DNA from 2 places in the Nocardioides sp. REDSEA-S30_B4 genome. Region 1 is predicted to be linked to the other one. Evidence: riboswitches for the same ligand, from Rfam matches in the RefSeq annotation. Region 1 holds a riboswitch; the other holds the start of a gene.
What was found. Region 1 has a riboswitch for thiamine pyrophosphate ahead of A6R01_RS14325 (thiamine phosphate synthase). Riboswitches for the same ligand answer to the same signal wherever they lie in the genome.
Positions count from the first base shown of each region.

Region 2: another riboswitch for thiamine pyrophosphate. It lies ahead of A6R01_RS13440 (thiamine ABC transporter substrate-binding protein); the one in region 1 lies ahead of A6R01_RS14325 (thiamine phosphate synthase).

Region 1 covers NZ_LUPI01000079.1:22,862-31,708, forward strand. Annotated here, with positions in the region: gene A6R01_RS14295 (hypothetical protein) at 2-577, shown strand; gene A6R01_RS14300 (TetR/AcrR family transcriptional regulator) at 584-1,165, opposite strand; gene A6R01_RS14305 (DUF3533 domain-containing protein) at 1,201-2,292, shown strand; gene A6R01_RS14310 (hypothetical protein) at 2,268-2,993, opposite strand; gene A6R01_RS14315 (hypothetical protein) at 3,078-3,266, shown strand; gene A6R01_RS14320 (fumarate hydratase) at 3,341-5,029, opposite strand; TPP riboswitch at 5,101-5,211, shown strand; gene A6R01_RS14325 (thiamine phosphate synthase) at 5,210-5,725, shown strand; gene thiO (glycine oxidase ThiO) at 5,725-6,765, shown strand; gene thiS (sulfur carrier protein ThiS) at 6,747-6,962, shown strand; gene A6R01_RS14340 (thiazole synthase) at 6,971-7,747, shown strand; gene A6R01_RS14345 (hypothetical protein) at 7,744-8,235, shown strand; gene thiD (bifunctional hydroxymethylpyrimidine kinase/phosphomethylpyrimidine kinase) at 8,232-8,847, shown strand, end outside.
Region 2 covers NZ_LUPI01000074.1:1,108-9,954, reverse strand. Annotated here, with positions in the region: gene A6R01_RS13460 (MBL fold metallo-hydrolase) at 1-260, shown strand, start outside; gene A6R01_RS13455 (lysoplasmalogenase) at 239-940, opposite strand; gene A6R01_RS13450 (GNAT family N-acetyltransferase) at 927-1,376, opposite strand; gene A6R01_RS13445 (alpha/beta hydrolase) at 1,376-2,296, opposite strand; TPP riboswitch at 2,376-2,510, shown strand; gene A6R01_RS13440 (thiamine ABC transporter substrate-binding protein) at 2,520-3,590, shown strand; gene A6R01_RS13435 (iron ABC transporter permease) at 3,622-5,079, shown strand; gene A6R01_RS13430 (ABC transporter ATP-binding protein) at 5,243-6,292, shown strand; gene A6R01_RS13425 (phosphatase PAP2 family protein) at 6,337-7,377, shown strand; gene A6R01_RS13420 (acyl-CoA dehydrogenase) at 7,429-8,847, shown strand, end outside.

The sequences.
Region 1 (8,847 bases):
CATGGCGCAGTGGTGGGAGGACCTGAGCACCCTCGAGGTGCTGCTGCTCGTGCTCGGCATCGTGGTCGGCGGCTCGATCGCCTCCGCGCTCGCCGGTGCGGTGCTGGTGAGGCTGGGCATGCGACGCCCCTGGGTGGTGCGGCGCGCGAGCCGGCTTGCCTACCGACTGATCGAGCTGGTCAAGCGGCCGCTGACCATCGTCGTGCTCGATGAGGTCGTGGCGGTGATCCGCACCGGCCACTACACGAAGAACATCTCCGACGCGCTGCTGGAGAACCACGACGAGCTCAAGCAGATGGTCGCCGAGAAGGTCAGCGCCGACCCCAACGTGCGCCTGGTCAGCAAGCTGCCCGGCTACGACACGATCGTCTCGGAGGTCTCCGAGACCGTGCTTCGCGTCATCGTCGACATGCTCAGCGACCCGCGGATGGACGAGCTCGTCTCCGACCTGCTGCGCAACAACCTCGAGCAGATCCGGGTCGCCGTTCGGCAGCGGGAGCACGAGGCCCACGGGGAGATGGATCCCGCCGACCCGATCCCGGAGGACGCCCCGAGACCGGGGGCCCGACGGGCGTGAGGACCACTACGGTGCGCCGGCGGCGTCGCGTGAGGGCAGGTCTGCGGCCGGAGACATGAGCTGCTCGGCCACGTCGGAGACGTCGGCGACGTCGCCGTCGGTGATCCCGCCGGTCATGGCGGCGCGGTGGAGCAGGGTCCCGACCACGAGGTCGAAGGCGAGTGTGGCGCTCGCCTCCCGCGTCGCTTGCTCGTCGCGCAACGAGGCCACGTAGGGGTCGCGGAGCCGGCTGCGCAGCATGGTCCGCAGGTCGGGGTCCCGTGCGCTGAGGGAGGTGAGGGTGACCAGCACGTGGCGGGTGCCGGGGTCGCGGACGCGCTCGGCGAGCCAGCCCACCGCCGCCCGGACCGACGTGGCGGCCGGCAGAGGGCCCAGCGCGTGCTCGAGGGTGGCGACGGCCAGCTCGTCCTTGCTCCGCCAGCGGCGGTAGAGAGTGGTCTTCGCCACGCCCGCTCGCGTGGCGACCTCGTCGAGACTGATGCGCTCCCAGGAGCGCGCCGCGATCAGCTCGCGTGCCGCCGTCAGGATCCGCCCGCTGACGTCGGCCTGTCGGGGGCGTCCGGGACGGGGGCCCTCCTGGTCTCGCATGGACCCAGTTTATCGCTACCGTTAGTATCGCAACTATGAGTAGCGAAACTTGTCGTCGTGCCCGCCACCTCGGCCCGCGTCGAGCCGGTGCGCCGGCGACGTCGCCCTCGGCCAAGGCCTCCTCGGTGGTCGGCCTGGTGGTGGCCGTGCTGCTGCTCCAGCTGGCCTTCATCGGCAGCTACGTCGGGGCCTTCCACGACCCCTCGCCGCACGACGTGCGCGTGGTCGTCGCCGGCGGTGACTCCGGCGCGGCGGCCGAGGTCCTCGACGGGCTCGACGGCCACCCCGTCGACGTGGCGGCGGCCGCCTCTGTGGCCGCCGCGCGCGAGTCGGTGCGTGAGGGGCGCAGCGCTGCAGCGCTCGTGGCCCGGCCCGAGGGCGCTCGCGACACCCTGTTCCTGGCCTCGGGTGCCGGGGCGACCGAGGCGACCGCGGTCACCCAGCTGCTCGACGCCGTGGAGCAGGCGCGGGGCCGCGAGCTGCGCACGGTCGATCTGGTGCCGCCCGTCGAGGGCGACGCCCGCGGCCTGACCGGCTTCTACCTGGTGCTCGGCTGGTTGGTGGGCGGCTACCTGCTCGCCGCGCTGCTCGGTGTGAGTCGAGGAGCCCGACCCACCGGCCGAGTGGCAGCGGCACGCCGCCTGGGCCTGATGGCCGGGTACGCCGTCGCGTCGGGGCTGGGCGGTGCGCTGCTCGTGGACCGGGTCCTCGGAGCGATCAGCGGGCACTTGCTGGCGCTGTGGGGCCTCGGGACCGTCCTGGTCTTCATCGGCGCCTCCGTCACCGCAGCCCTCCAGGGGCTGCTCGGGACTGCCGGCATCGGGGTGACCGTCCTGCTCTTCGTGGTGCTGGGCAACCCCAGTGCGGGAGGCGCCTACCAGACGGACCTGCTGCCGGCCTTCTGGCGGGCCATCGGGCCGTGGCTGCCCAACGGGGCCGGCACCGCGGCCGTGCGGGAGGTCGTCTACTTCGCAGCCTCCGACGTGGGTCCGCGAGTCGCCGTCCTGGCCGGCTGGGCGTTGGTGGCCGTGACGACGACCCTGCTGGTCTCCGCCCGTCGGCCCGCCGAGCCCGACCCGGTCGCCGAGACCGTCGACCGCGCTCAGGCTGTCGCGCGCGCCAGGTAGAGCCAGTAGGTCTCCTCGCGGTCCTGCAGCAGCACCGGGTGCGGGCGAGTTTCGCAGCCGCCGAGCGCCTCGGTCATGGCGCGCTCCAGCGCCGGTGACTCCTGCGCCGACCACACGACCACGGCACCGCCCGGGCGGAGGGCACGCGCCGCCGTACGCAGGAACGGGGTGCGGTAGATCGCGGCGTTCTCGTCGTGGACGAGGTAGCCGGGACCGTTGTCGACGTCCAGCAGCACCAGGTCGTACGACGCCGGGCGCGCCTCCTCGAGGGCGGCGGCGACATCGGCGACCACCACCGTGACCCGCTCGTCGGCCAGCAGCGTGGGACCGTGCGGGACGGTCCCGTCGCGCATCCAGTCGACCAGCGACTGCTCGATCTCCACGACCGCGGCGCGCTCGACCCGGGGGTCGGTCAGCACCTCGCGGAGCGTGAAGCCGAGACCGAGCCCGCCGACCACGACCGCGCGCGGGTCCTCCACGACCGCGAGGGCCGCGGTGGCCAGCGCGCGCTCGCTGCCGACCTCGCGGGTGTCCATGACGAAGACGCCGTTGGCGCGCAGCTCCAGCACGGTCGGGCCGTCGCCCTCGCGGCGCTGGCGCAGCACCAGCTCGCCTCGCTCGGTCTCGGTGCGGGCCACCTCGGCGTACTCCACCTCCGCCTCGAGGGCGGGCAGGGCGGGTGGTGTCGGCACGTCCGGCATGGCCCCATGCTGCCCGGTCCCGGCGTCGCCATGCGCGACGGCCGGGTGAGGGATGGCACGGATCCGCGACCTACTGTCGAGGCCATGAGTGCAGACGAGCAGGGCCGCGACACCTCGGAGCAGGGTCAGGTCTCCGAGGTGCAGAGCCTCGAGGACGCCGACGAGCCCATCAGCGACGACCAGGCCGTCGCCGGTCAGCCCGACGCCGAGTCCGGCGAGGTCGACGAGGGACCCACCGGCCCCAACAGCCGGGCCGGCTCCGACCGCAACTGACCGGCGACGCAGGCGCACACCTCACCGGGTCTCGACCCGCCGGTCACGCCCTCGTCCCTCGGGCGACTGCTCGCTCACTCGGCCGAGCGCACCCGGATCCCTGAGATCGGCACGGTGACCGCGCCGGAGGGGTCGGTGAAGAAGTCGTTGCCCTTGTCGTCGACGACGATGAAGGCCGGGAAGTCCTCGACCTGGATCTTCCAGACCGCCTCCATCCCGAGCTCGGGGTACTCCAGCACCTCGACGGACTTGATGCAGTCCTGAGCCAGCCGCGCGGCCGGGCCGCCGATGGAGCCGAGGTAGAAGCCGCCGTGCTCCGCGCAGGACTCGGTGACGACCTTGGAGCGGTTGCCCTTGGCCAGCATCACCATCGAGCCGCCCGCGGCCTGGAACGACGACACGTAGGAGTCCATGCGCCCGGCCGTGGTCGGGCCGAAGGACCCGGACGCGTAGCCCTCGGGCGTCTTGGCCGGGCCGGCGTAGTAGACCGCGTGGTCCTTCATGTACTGCGGCATGTCCTCGCCGGCGTCCAGGCGCTCCTGGATCTTGGCGTGCGCGATGTCGCGGGCCACGACCAGCGGCCCGGTGAGCGAGAGCCGGGTCTTCACCGGGTGCTGCGAGAGCGTCTGCAGGATTTCGGACATCGGCCGGTTCAGGTCGATCCGCACCACGTCGTCCTCCGAAGCCGACAGGGCTTCGTCGGTGGTGTCGGGGAGGTACTTCGCCGGGTCGGTCTCGAGCTGCTCGAGGAAGACCCCGTCGGCGGTGATCTTGCCGAGTGCCTGGCGGTCGGCCGAGCAGGAGACGGCGATCGCGACGGGGCAGGAGGCGCCGTGGCGCGGGAGCCGCACGACACGCACGTCGTGGCAGAAGTACTTCCCGCCGAACTGCGCGCCGATCCCGAAGGACTGCGTCAGCTTGAAGACCTCCTCCTCCAGCTCGAGGTCGCGGAAGCCGTGGGCGCTCATCGAGCCCTCGGTCGGCAGGTTGTCGAGGTAGTGCGCGGAGGCGTACTTCGCGGTCTTCAGCGCGAACTCCGCGCTGGTGCCGCCGATGACGACGGCGAGGTGGTACGGCGGGCACGCGGCCGTGCCGAGCGAGCGGATCTTCTCGTCCAGGAAGCTCAGCATCCGCTTGGGGTTGAGGATCGCCTTGGTCTCCTGGAACAGGAAGGACTTGTTGGCCGACCCACCGCCCTTGGCCATGAAGAGGAACTTGTACTCCGGCCCCTTCGGCCCCTCCGCGGTGGAGTAGATCTCGATCTGCGCCGGCAGGTTGGTGCCGGTGTTCTTCTCCTCGTACGTCGTCAGGGGAGCGAGCTGGGAGTAGCGCAGGTTGAGCTTGGTGTAGGCGTCGTACACGCCGCGGCTGATCGCCTCGCCGTCCTCGGCGCCGGTCAGGACAGCCTCGGACTTCTTGCCCATCACGATCGCGGTGCCGGTGTCCTGGCACATCGGCAGCACGCCGCCAGCGGAGATGTTGACGTTCTTGAGCAGGTCGGTCGCGACGAAGCGGTCGTTGCCCGACGCCTCGGGGTCGTCGATGATCTTGCGAAGCTGCGCGAGGTGCGCGGGCCGCAGGTAGTGGCTGATGTCGTGCATCGCCTCGGCGGTGAGCCGCTGGATCGCCTCCGGGTCGACCTTGAGGAACGTGCGCCCGTCGACCTCGACGGTCGAGACGCCCTCGGTCGTGATCAGCCGGTAGGGGGTGTCGTCCTGACCGGTCGGGAGGAGGTCGCTGTACCGGAACTCTGCTTCTGCCACGAGCAGCCAGACTAGTCCGTCCTCCGAGGGGCCCTCTTGACGGGCCGCGGACCGGTCGGTCTAGGGTCGACGCCGTCCACCACGGGAGCTCGCGGCAGCGGGCTGAGAGGGAGCTGGGGCCGCTCCGACCGTCGAACCTGATCCGGTTAAGACCGGCGAAGGAAGCGTCAGGAGCAACCTGTGTCCTCCCATTCCCGCAGCGCCGCGGTGCTGCCGCGCGTGTTCTGCCTCGTCGGTCCCGACGACGACCTGTCCCTGCTGCCGGCGCTCGCAGCTCGCGGGGTGACGGGCTTCCAGGTCCGGGACAAGACCAACGAGGACCGCGACTGCCTCGCGCTCGTGGTCACGGTCATGGCCTCGCTCACGTCGTACGACGTCATGGTGGTCGTCGACGACCGGCTCGACGTCGCCCTGGCGACCGGTGCCGACGGCGGCCACCACGACGGGGCCGACTACGCCGGCTTCGGGCCGATCGGCGTCTCGGGGTCCAAGGCCGACCTGCCCGACCCGCTCGGGGTGGCGGCGCTGAGGGGGGCCACCGGGCACCTGCCTCTGGTGGCGCTCGGCGGGATCGACGTGCCGACGGCCCGGGAGGTGCGCGCGGCGGGGGCCCACGGCGTGGCGGTGATCGGGGCGTTGTGGCGGGCGCGAGATCCGTTGAGAGCAGCCGAGGAGCTGGTCGCGGCGGTCGCCTGATGCGCGTGCTCGTGCGCGGCGCCGGGATCATCGGTCTCGCTGTCGCCGAGGAGCTGCTCCTCCGTGGCCACCGCGTCCGGGTCGTCGACCCCGCGCCCTGCTCGGGGGCCTCGGGAGTGGCGGCGGGGATGCTCGCACCCGCCGCGGAGGCCACCTGGGCAGCCCCCGGCGTCCTGGACCTGGGGCTGCGCGGCCTCGCCCTGTGGCCGGGCTACGCGGAGCGGCTCGGGGTGCCGCTGGCCCCCGCCGGCACCGTCCTGGTGGCCCGCGACGGCCGCGACCTCGTCGAGGCGCGCCGCCAGGCCGCGCTGCTGGCCGAGCACGGGATCGAGGCCGTTCCCCTGGACCCGGCGGCACTAGCACAGGTGGAGCCGAGGCTGACCTCCCGGGCCGCCGGAGGGGTGCTGCTGCCCGGGGACCGGTCGGTCGATCCGCGGGCCGTGCTCGCGGCGCTGCTCGAGCGGGTCGAGGTCGACGCGGGGGATGACGCGGTCGATGCCGGGGTCGACGCCGGGGTCGAGCACGACGTCGAGGTGCTCGCCACCGGGTGCAGCCTGCCCGCGCCGCACTCCCACCTGGTCCGGCCCGTCCGCGGTGAGGTCGTCCGTCTCCGGAGCGACGACCCGCCGAGCTACGTGGTGCGCGGCTGGGTGTTCGGCGAGCCGGTCTACCTGGTGCCGCGGGCGAGCGGCGAGGTGGTGGTCGGCGCGACCGTGGAGGAGCACGACGAGCCGGCGGCCCCCACCGCGGGCGGGGTACGTCGCCTGCTGGCGGCCGCCACCGAGCTGCTGCCCGGGCTCGACCGTGCCGCGGTGGTCGAGGTGGCCGCCCGCGACCGGCCCGGCAGCCCGGACGACCTGCCGCTGGTCGGCCCGACCCACGACCCCGGCGTCGTGTTGGCGGCCGGCCACTTCCGGCACGGGGTGCTGCTGGCCCCGCTGACCGCGCTCCTCGTCGCCGACCTGCTCGAGGGCGCCGACCCCGACCCCCTGACCGATCCTCGACGCCTGCTGGAGGAACCGTGCACGACCCGACCGTGACCCTCAACGGGGAGCGCGTCCCGCTCCCCGCCCACCCGACCCTGGTCACGCTGCTGGCCGGGTTGCCCGGGGGCCTGCCGACCGCTGGTGTCGCCGTGGCCGTGGACGGTGCCGTGGTCCCGCGCGGCGACTGGGACCGCCGTCCGCTGCGGGGCGGAGAGGCGATCGAGGTCGTGACGGCGGTGCAGGGCGGATGACCGGGCACGTGAGCCCCGTCGACGGCTGGGACGTCGGCCGCCAGCACCTCGGTTCCCGACTGCTGCTCGGCACCGGGGGCCTCCCGCACCTGGGCCTGCTGCCCGACCTGCTCGCCGCCGCGCGGCCGGCTGCGGTGACGGTCTCGCTGCGGCGCACCTCCTCCGTCCGCGAGGGTGGGCTGCTGGACACCCTGGGTCGGGCCGGGGTGCCGGTGCTGCCCAACACCGCCGGCTGCACGACCGCCCGCGAGGCGGTGCTGACCGCGCGGCTGGCCCGGGAGGCGCTGGACACGACCTGGGTCAAGCTCGAGGTCGTCGGGGACGAGACCACGCTGCTGCCGGACGCCGTCGAGCTGCTGTCGGCCGCGCGCGAGCTGGTCGCGGACGGGTTCGACGTGCTGCCCTACACCACCGATGACGCGGTCCTGGCCCGCCGGCTCGAGGACGCCGGCTGCGTCGCGGTGATGCCATTGGGGTCACCGATCGGCTCGGGACAGGGCGTCCTCAACCCGTACGCCATCGAGACGCTCGTCGCCTCGGTCGGGGTGCCCGTGGTGCTCGACGCCGGGGTCGGCACCGCCAGCGACGCCGCCCTGGCTCTCGAGCTCGGGTGCACGGCGGTGCTTGCCGCCAGCGCCGTGACCCGCGCCGCCGACCCGGTCGCGATGGGGGCCGCCCTGGCGGCCGCCGTCGAAGCGGGCCGGCTCGCGCGCGGCGCGGGACGGATCCCACGGGCCACCACGGCCCGGGCCTCGAGCCCGGTGACGGGTCGGGTGGTCCCGTGATCGAGGGGCTGCCGCGGCTGATGCTGCTGACCGATCGGTCCCAGCTGCGCCTGGGGCGGGGACTGGCGGGCACGGTCGAGGAGTGCGTGGCCGCCGGGCTTCGCCGGGTGGTCGTGCGTGAGCACGACCTGGAGCGGGCCGCGTGGACCGCGTTGGTCGACCGGCTGCTCGCGCTGCCGGACCTGGAGGTGCTCACCTCGCGTCGTGCCCACCCGCGGGCGCACGGGCTGCACCTCGCGGCGCACCAGCGGCCCACCTCGCAGCGGCACGGGCGGTCCTGCCACGGCGCCGGGGCGCTGGACCGCGCAGCACGCGAGGGCGCACGGTGGGCGACGCTGTCGCCGTACGCCGCCTCCGCCAGCAAGCCCGGCCACGGTCCGCCGGTCGACCGCGCGCTGCTGGCCATGGGCGCGGTCATGCGGGCCGCTGACCCGGCGGCCGAGACCGCACGGCTGCTGAAGGCACTGGGCTCGGAGGTGGCGCTGTGACGCCCCGCGTGGCCGTGTCGATCGCGGGCACCGACTCCGGAGGCGCCGCCGGCCTGGCGGCGGACCTGACGACCTTCGCCTCCCTCGGCGTCCACGGCGCCTGCGTCGTCACGGCCGTGACCGCGCAGGACACCCTCGGCGTGCGCTCGGTGCACCGCGTGCCGGTCCCGGAGGTGGGCGCCCAGCTCGATGCCGTCCGCGGCGACCTGCCGGTCGCGGCGGCGAAGACCGGCATGCTCGGCGGCGCGGCTGTCGTCGACCTCGTAGCCGGGCGTCTGGGACGCGGGGGCGACCAGCCGGTGCCCCTCGTCGTCGACCCGGTGCTGGTCGCGACGAGCGGCGCGGAGCTCGGGGACCGGGCCGTCATTGCGGCGTACCGCTCCCTGCTCCTCCCCGTCGCCACCCTCGTCACCCCCAACGCCGACGAGGCCGAGGCCCTGCTCGGCCGGTCGCTGCCCGCCCGCGACGCCGCGGCCGGGCTGGCCGACCTGGGCTGCACGGTGCTGCTGACCGGGGGAGACCCCGGCGGCCCGGAGTGCACCGACTGGTGGGCGCTCCCCGGCCACGACCCGGTGCCGCTGCCCCACGAGGCGGTCGACACCGAGAACGACC
Region 2 (8,847 bases), on a different contig from region 1:
TGGACGAGCTGACCGCCCACCACGAGAAGCGTCTCGCCCAGAGCCTCGCCGCGCTCTCCGGCGGCCCGGTCACCGCCCACGACGTCGCCGGCACGCTCGGCTGGACCCGCCACGAGCACGCCTACGAGACCCTCGACGTCTTCAGCCGCGGCATGGCCGCGATGGAGACCAAGGCGCACCTCGACCTGCTCGTCGCCCGGGGTCAGGCCACCGCCGCCCCCGCCCAGGACGGGGTGCGCTACCGCGCGGTCGGGGCCTGAGCCTGCGGCGGACCTTCCAGCCGCCGGAAGCCGAGCCCCAGCAGCACCTGCGCCAGCGTGTACGTCGCCATCACGACCCGCTCCATCCACCGGGTGCTCGCGTCGGGACGCCCCGCCAGCACGAGGTCACGGGTGCCGAGCACGGTGTCGGAGGCCAGGAAGACCGCCCCTCCGGCCGCGAGCAGCCGCCGGGTCGTGGGGTCCGCGTCGACGGCCTGGGTCACGGCGGCCATCGACGCCACCGTCAGCGTGTACGCCGTCACCGGCACGCCCAGTCGCGGGTCGACCCGGTGCGCGGCGAGCCCCATGAGCGGAGCGGAGGCGAGGGTGGATCCGGCCATCAGCCGCACCCGCCGGCTGGCGCGGAGCCGGTCGCGGGACACGTGCGGGGCCAGCGCGGCGACGTACCCGCCGTGGGCGACGGCGAAGGAGGCCACGCCGGCCCGGAAGGCGCGCGGCCCGTCGACCATCAGCGCGACGTCACCGGCCCACGACCCGGCCAGCCCGACCGCGACCGCGGGCGAGCGGGGCGGCACGGCGGCGGCCAGCACCGGCATCAGCGCCGTCTTCGTGACCGCGCGCGCCAGACGCACGCGTGGTGTCGGCTGCCGCCCGGCGAGCCAGGCGTCGGCCACCGCCAGGACCGCGTAGCCCCCCAGCAGGGCCCTAGGGCTGCGCACCGACCGGCCTGATCATGGGCAGGTGCGGGATCGACCCGTCGAGGAACTCCGGTCCGCAGACCTCGAAGCCGAACGTGGCGTACCAGTCGGTGAGGGGGGTCTGCGCGGCGAGGACCACCGGACGACCCTCGCAGACCTCCAGGCACGCCGTCATCAGTGGTCCGGACAGGCCACGGCCCCGCGCACGCGGCGCGAGCGCGACGCGGCCGATGCGCCACTCCTCGCCGTCGTCGAGCACCCGGGCGACACCGACGACCTCGTCGGCGTCGTCACGGACCACGACGTGCACGGTGCCCGGCTCGGTGTCGCGGCCGTCGAGGTCGTCGTAGGGGTCGCCCTGCTCGACCACGAAGACCTGCTGGCGCAGCCGGAAGACGTCGTGGGCCGTGGTCGCGTCCATCTCCGCCCAGCGGTGGACGTGGGTGGAGCAGTGCATCAGCCCAGGAACTCCCGCGTCGCCCGCCAGGCGCGCCGCGCCTCGGGGATGAACGAGACCAGCGGGTAGACGTGGATGAGGTCCGGCTCCTCGACGTAGCTGAGGTCCCACCCGGCCTCCTCGGCACGCCGCGCGAGGAGCCGGCACCCGGGCACGAGCAGGTCGCGGGTCCCGCAGAACATCAGCGCCTGCGGCAGCCCCGACAGGTCGGCGAGGCCCGGCGAGACCTCAGGACGCCCGAGGTCCTCGGCCGACCCCGCCCACCAGGTCGCGTAGGCGTGCAGCTTGGTGATCCGCAGCCACGGGTCGCGCCGGGCGAACCACGCGGTCGCCGGCGTCGAGGTCGTGAGGTCCACCCACGGCGAGTGCAGCAGCAGGTGGGTCGGCTGCGCACCTCTGCGGTCGCGCAGCGACTGCGCCACCGCGAGCGCCAGCCCGCCGCCGGCGGAGTCTCCCGCCACCACGGTCGGGCCCTGCGACGTCAGCGCCGCCGCCAGGTCGACCAGCGCGTCGTGGGAGTCGGCCCACGTGTGCTCGGGGGCGAGGGGGTAGTCCGGCAGCAGGACCCGGGCCTGCAGCTGGTCGGCCAGCCTGGCGGCGTACCGCACGTGGAAGGGGTCCAGGGGCGCGGTGTAGCCGCCGCCGTGCAGGTAGAGGACCGTACGCCGAGGGGTGCTGCCCCGCCTCGTGATCGTGTGCACGGGGAACCCGGTGCCGCCGGCCGTGTCCTCGCCGATGGTCCGGGTCTCGACCGCGAAGCGCTTGTCGAACCGGACGACCGCGTTCGTCGGCAGTGCCCGGTCCAGGGAGCGGTGCCACCGCTCGATGCGCGCCCGCTCCTTCTCCTCGGAGTCGATCTCGAGCGAGCCGCGCATCTTCGGGATGCCGACGGCGATCAGGTCGTGTCTCAGGCTGGCCACGACCCCATCCCACCACTGCCGTGGGCACCCGCGGGGTGGGTCTCGGCAGGTCGCCGCACCGCGGGCGGTAGCGTGGGCCCCGACAAGACAGGGGAGCACGGGCGGCCGATGGCCGGGCGGGCTGAGAGTGCGGGTCCAGCGATGGACGAGAGCCGCAGACCCTCACGAACCTGCTCCGGTTAGCACCGGCGAAGGGAGTCGTCCCGTGCGACGTACTGCATCCATGACCGTCTCCGGCGTGCTCGGCGCTCTGCTGCTCACCTCGTGCTCGCTCATCGGCACCGGTGACGACGACAGCGCCGCCGACCCGTCGACCGGCACCAGCGGGGGCGCCGAGGCCGGCGGCCCGGTCGTGCTGGTGACCCACGACAGCTTCAGCCTCCCCAAGAAGCTGATCAAGCAGTTCGAGGCCGACACCGGCTACGAGCTCGAGCTGCGCTCCAACGGCGACGCCGGCAGCATGACCAGCCAGCTGGTCCTCAACGTCGACAACCCGCTGGGCGACGTGGCCTTCGGCGTCGACAACACCTTCGCCGGCCGTGCGCTGGAGGCGGGCGTCTTCGCGCCGTACCGCGGCGAGTGGCCCGCCGGTGTCGAGGACTTCGCGCTGCCCGGCGACGATGAGGGCGTGCTGACCCCGGTCGACAACGGCGACGTGTGCGTCAACGTCGACACGGCGTGGTTCGACGCGGAGGGCCTCGAGCCGCCGCAGACCCTCGAGGACCTCACCGACCCCGCCTACGAGGACCTCTTCGTCACCTCGGGTGCGACGACCAGCTCGCCGGGCTTCGCGTTCCTGCTGGCCACGATCGCGGCGTACGGCGAGGACTGGCCGACCTACTGGGAGGACCTGCTCGACAACGGCGCGAAGGTCGTCCCCGGCTGGGAGGACGCCTATTTCGTCGACTTCACCGCCGGCGGCGGGGGTGCTCGCCCGATCGTGCTGTCCTACGACTCCTCGCCGGCCTTCACCACCACCGACGACGGCTCGGAGACCACGACGGCGGCGCTCCTGGAGACCTGCTTCGAGCAGGTGGAGTACGTCGGTGTGCTGGCCGGCGCGGAGAACCCGGCCGGCGCGCAGGCGGTCGTGGACTGGATGCTGACCCCCGAGGTGCAGGCGGCGCTCCCGGACTCGATGTACGTCTTCCCGGTGGTCGACGGCGTGGAGCTGCCCGAGGCGTGGGCGGAGTTCGCTCCGCGGCCCGAGGAGCCGCTCGCGGTCGACGCCGCGGAGATCGACGAGAACCGCGACGCCTGGCTGACCGAGTGGCAGGACCTGGTCTCGCGCTGAGCGCGGCACCGGTGACCGCATCGGCTCCGGCATGACGTCGTACGGCGGCTCGGGCGCCCGCCGGCTCGCGGGGCTGGCGGCGCTGGCCGTCGTGCCGACGGCGGTCCTCGGGGTCTTCTTCGTCCTGCCGGTCACCGGGATGGTCTCGCGCGGCTTCGTCACCGACGGCGCGCTGGACCTCGGCGGCGTGCTCGAGGTCCTGGGCCGGCCGCGCACGCGGCGGGTGCTCTGGTTCACGGTGTGGTCCTCGGCGGTCGCGACGACGATCGCGGTGCTGCTCGGGCTGCCGGCGGCGTACGCCACGCACCGGCTGCGCTGGCCGGGCCGCCGGGTGGTGCGGGCGTGCCTGCTGGTGCCGTTCGTGCTGCCCACGGTGGTCGTGGGCGTCGCCTTCCGCCAGCTGCTGGGGGAGGCCGGTCCGCTGGGTTTCCTGGGGCTGGACGGCACCGCGCGGGCGATCATCGCCGGGCTGGTCTTCTTCAACGTGGCGGTGGTCGTCCGCGGGGTCGGCGCCGCCTGGGAGTCCCTCGACGCGCGGCCCGGCGAGGCGGCCGCGGCGCTGGGTGCGTCCCCGGCCCAGGTCTTCCGCACCGTCACCTGGCCGCTGCGCGCGGTCCCGGACGCGACGGTCACTCGGCGCGCGCCCACGCCACGTCGTCCGCGCCGGGCGGACACGGTGCCGCTGGTGCTGACCGTGCTCGTGCTGGCGTTCGTCGCGCTGCCGGTGCTGGCCCTGGTGACCGGGTCGCTGCGCCCCGACGACTCCTGGTCGCTGGAGGCCTACCGTGCGCTCTCGGGCCGCGGCTCGGCGCCCGGTCAGGGGGGCACGGCGCTGCTGGTGCCCGTCACCGAGGCACTGGTGACCTCGCTGCGCACGGCCGTCGACGCCACCTGGATGGCGCTGCTGCTCGGCGGGCTGCTCGCGCTGCTGCTGACCCGGCGCTCCCGCTCGCGTACCGAGCGGCGCGTGCGGTCGGTGCTCGACGGGCTGTTCATGCTCCCGCTGGGGGTCTCCGCGGTGACGCTCGGCTTCGGGTTCCTCATCACGCTCGACGAGCCTCCGCTGGACCTGCGGGACTCCCCGCTGCTCATCCCGCTGGCGCAGGCGCTGGTGGCGCTGCCGCTGGTGGTCCGGACGCTGGTGCCGGTGCTGTCCGGGGTGGACGACCGGCTACGCCAGGCCGCGGCCTCGCTCGGCGCCGGCCCGGTGCGCGCGCTGGTCACCGTGGACCTGCCGGTCGTCTGGAAGCCGCTGCTCGCCGCCGGCGGCTTCGCCTTCGCAGTGTCGCTGGGGGAGTTCGGCGCGACCTCGTTCCTCGCACGCCCCGACGACCCCACGCTGCCGGTCGTGATCTTCCGGCTGATCGGGCGCCCCGGCCCGCTCAACGACGAGATGGCGATGGCCGCCTCGGTGGTGCTGGCCGGCACCACCGCGCTGGTGATGCTGCTCGTCGAGCGGCTGCGGGTCCCCTCGGTGGGGGCGCTGTGAGTGGCCGCGGCGGGGTCTCGAGGCTCGCTCCGCTCGCACCTCGACCACCGGGGGTCGCTCGCCTCGCACCTCGACCACCGGGGGCAGCGCCGAGAGGGTCGCTGGTCGAGGTGCCAGGCGCCCCGACGCCCAGCCTCGAGACCCCTCGACCCAGGAGGAGCCGATGACGCTGACGATCCGCGACCTGCAGGTCGCCTACGACGACGTCCCCGCGGTGCGGGGGGTCTCGCTGACCGTCCCCGACGGCCAGGTGCTCGCGGTGCTCGGCCCCTCGGGCTGCGGCAAGTCCACGCTGCTGCGCGGCGTCGCCGGCCTCGAGCAGGCCAGCGGCGAGGTCGCGTGGGACGGGGAGGACGTGTCCCGGCTCCCCACGCACCGCCGCGGCTTCGCGCTGATGTTCCAGGACGGCCAGCTCTTCGACCACCTCACCGTCGCCCGCAACGTCGGCTACGCCCTCCGGCTGCGGCGCCGGGGCGGCGCCGGTCGTGGCGGTCGTGCGGACGAGCGCCGCCGGGTCGAGGAGCTGCTCGCGCTGGTGGGTCTCGAGGGGTACGCCGACCGGCTGCCCCGCACCCTGTCCGGCGGCGAGCGGCAGCGGGTGGCCCTGGCCCGCAGCCTGGCCCACGAGCCGCGGCTGCTGCTGCTCGACGAGCCGCTCTCGGCGCTCGACGCCGGGCTGCGGCGCCGGCTCGCGCTCGAGCTGCGCCAGATCCTGGCCGACTCCGGCAGCACCGCGGTGATGGTCACCCACGACCACGAGGAGGCCTTCACCGTGGCGGACCGGCTCGCGGTGATGCGCGACGGGCTGCTGGTGCAGGAGGGGCCCATCGACGAGGTCTGGCGGGCCCCGGTCGACGCGGAGACCGCACTGTTCCTCGGCTACGCCCGGGTCCTGCGCGGATCGGCGGCCACGGCCGTGCTGGAGGCTGCCGAGGCGACCGACCGGGCGACCGACCCGGCGACCGATCGGGCAGCGGACGGCACGGCCGCCGTCGCCGTACGACGCTCGGCGCTGCGCGTGGAGGACACCGGCGCCCTGACGGGGCGGGTGCGGTCGCTCCGCTCGACGCCGGAGCAGCAGCGCCTCGAGGTCGAGGTGGCCGGCGTGGGCGTGGTCGACGCCGTGGCGTCGCTGGACCGGCGTACCGCGCCGGGGGAGGACGTCGCCCTGGCCGTCGACGTGACCCGGCTCGCAGTGCTGCGCGAGCGATGAGCGCTCGCCGAGCGAGGTGAGGACGCACCCCTAGACTGACCGGCGTGTACCGCCGTGCCTACTCCGCCCTCGTCGCGACCTCGCTGGCGATCGGCCTGTGGGCGATCATCACCGCGCAGGTCCTCGACAAGCGGCTGATCGACCCCGAGGGCAGCTTCCTCGGGCCGTCGTGGCTGCGCCTGCCCATCCTCTGCCTCGGCGCGCTCGCCCTCGACCTGGTGCCCCGTGCGCTGTGGGGCTCCGGCGGCCGGCCGCGCCAGGCGATCGAGATCGCGCGCGAGCGGCTGCGCAGCCACTGGACGCGCGAGCGGGTCCTGCTGGTGATGCTGGGCATCGTCGGCTTCTACGTGATCTACGTCTGCTACCGGAACCTCAAGTCGTTCCTGCCGCTGGTCAGCGACCGGATGTACGACCGCGAGCTGCACCTGCTGGACCGGGCGCTGTTCTTCGGCAACGAGCCCGGCCCGGTGCTGCACGACCTGCTCGGCACGACCGTCGTGGCGCACTTCCTCTCGGCGTTCTACCTGCTGTTCATCCCGATGGTCGCGATCCTGGTGACCGTCTGGCTGGTGTGGGCGCGCAACATCTCCCACGGCTGGTGGTTCGTCACCGCGCAGGGCTTCGCGTGGACCCTCGGCACGCTGTCCTACTACGCGCTGCCGACGCTCGGGCCGGGCCTGGAGTACTACTGGCTCTACGACGAGCTGGCGCACACCGGCACCACCGACCTGATGAACGCGCTGGTCAACGCCCGGCAGAACTTCCGCTTCGGCGACGGTCAGGCCCAGACGGTCGCCGGGTTCGCCAGCCTGCACACCGGTATCTCGCTGCTGTGGGCGCTGATGGTGCAGTTCACCGTGCAGAACCGGCTGCTCAGGGTCCTGTTCTGGGTCAACTTCGGGCTGACCGTCGTGGCGACGCTCTACTTCGGCTGGCACTACATCGCCGACGACATCGCCGGCATCACCATCGCCTTCGTCTCCTTCTACGCCGCCGGGCTGGCGACGGGCCAGAAGTTCGACCACGGCGGGCTCGCGTCGCACCCGACCACCACCACCTCGAAGGTGCCGGTCTCCCGGGACTGACCGCCCGCGAGGGGGGTGAACCACCGGCTCGGGGGGACTAGGTTCGAGGTCGTGGCTACCGACACCGTGACCCCCACCGACGGACCGACCGGCGCCTCGACCTCCTCCGCGAGCGGCTACGTGCAGCCGGAGGTGGACGTGCCCGCGCTGACCCGGCTGCTCGACGGTCGCTACGCCGAGGTGCGCAACCTCGTGCGCAGCAACCTGTCGGCGTACTCCTCCATCCTCACCGACGCCGAGACGCTCTCGCGCGCGGACTACCGCGAGCGGGTCAAGGAGCTGGTGGTAGAGATGGCCTCGACCGGGCAGACCGGGATGGGCTTCCCCGAGGAGTACGGCGGCGGCGGGGACATCGGCGCCTCCATCGCGGCCTTCGAGACGTTGTCCTTCGGCGACCTGTCGGTGCTGGTCAAGGTCGGTGTGCAGTTCGGCCTGTTCGGGGGCGCGATCCTGCAGCTCGGCACCGAGCGGCACCACGAGGCGTACCTCCGTCGGATCGTCACCGGCGAGCTGATGGGCTGCTTCGCGATGACCGAGACCGGTCACGGGTCCAACGTGCAGGCGCTCGGGACCGTCGCGACGTACGACGTGGCGACCCAGGAGTTCGTGATCACCACGACCCGCGAGGACGCCCGCAAGGACTACATCGGCAACGCCGCGGAGCACGGCGAGCTGGCCGTGGTCTTCGCGCAGCTCGAGGTCGGTGGCGAGGGGCGCGGCGTGCACGCGTTCGTCGTGCCGATCCGGGTGCGCGACGACTCCGGCGAGCTGGTGCCCGCGCCCGGCGTCACGATCGCCGACGACGGGCTGAAGATGGGCCTCAACGGCGTCGACAACGGGCGGCTGTGGTTCGACGAGGTGCGCGTGCCGCGGGACAACCTGCTCAACCGGTTCGCCGACGTCACCCCGGCCGGGGTCTACGAGTCCCCCATCGACAACCCCAACCGGCGCTTCTTCACGATGCTCGGCACCCTGATCCAGGGCCGGGTCTGCGTGGGTGGTGCGGGCATCAACGCCGCCAAGGTCGCGCTGACGATCGCGGTGAAGTACGCCCTGCGGCGGCGTCAGTTCGAGGCCAGCGGCGAGCAGGAGGAGCTGCTCCTCGACTACGGCATGCACCAGCGGCGGCTGCTGCCGCTGCTCGCGCGCACCTACGCCCTGCACTTCGCCCAGGACGTGCTGTCCGCCAACCTGCATGACGTCCTGACTGGCGTCCGCGAGGACGAGCAGACCCAGCGCGAGCTCGAGTCGCGCGCGGCGGGCACCAAGGCGCTAGGCACCTGGCACGCCACTCGCACCATCCAGGAGTGCCGTGAGGCCTGCGGCGGTGCGGGCTACCTCGCCGAGAACCGCTTCGCCGCGCTCAAGGCCGACACCGACGTCTTCACCACCTTCGAGGGCGACAACCACGTCCTGCTGCAGCTGGTCGCCAAGGGCCTGCTCACCGACTACGCCAGCGACTTCGAGGAC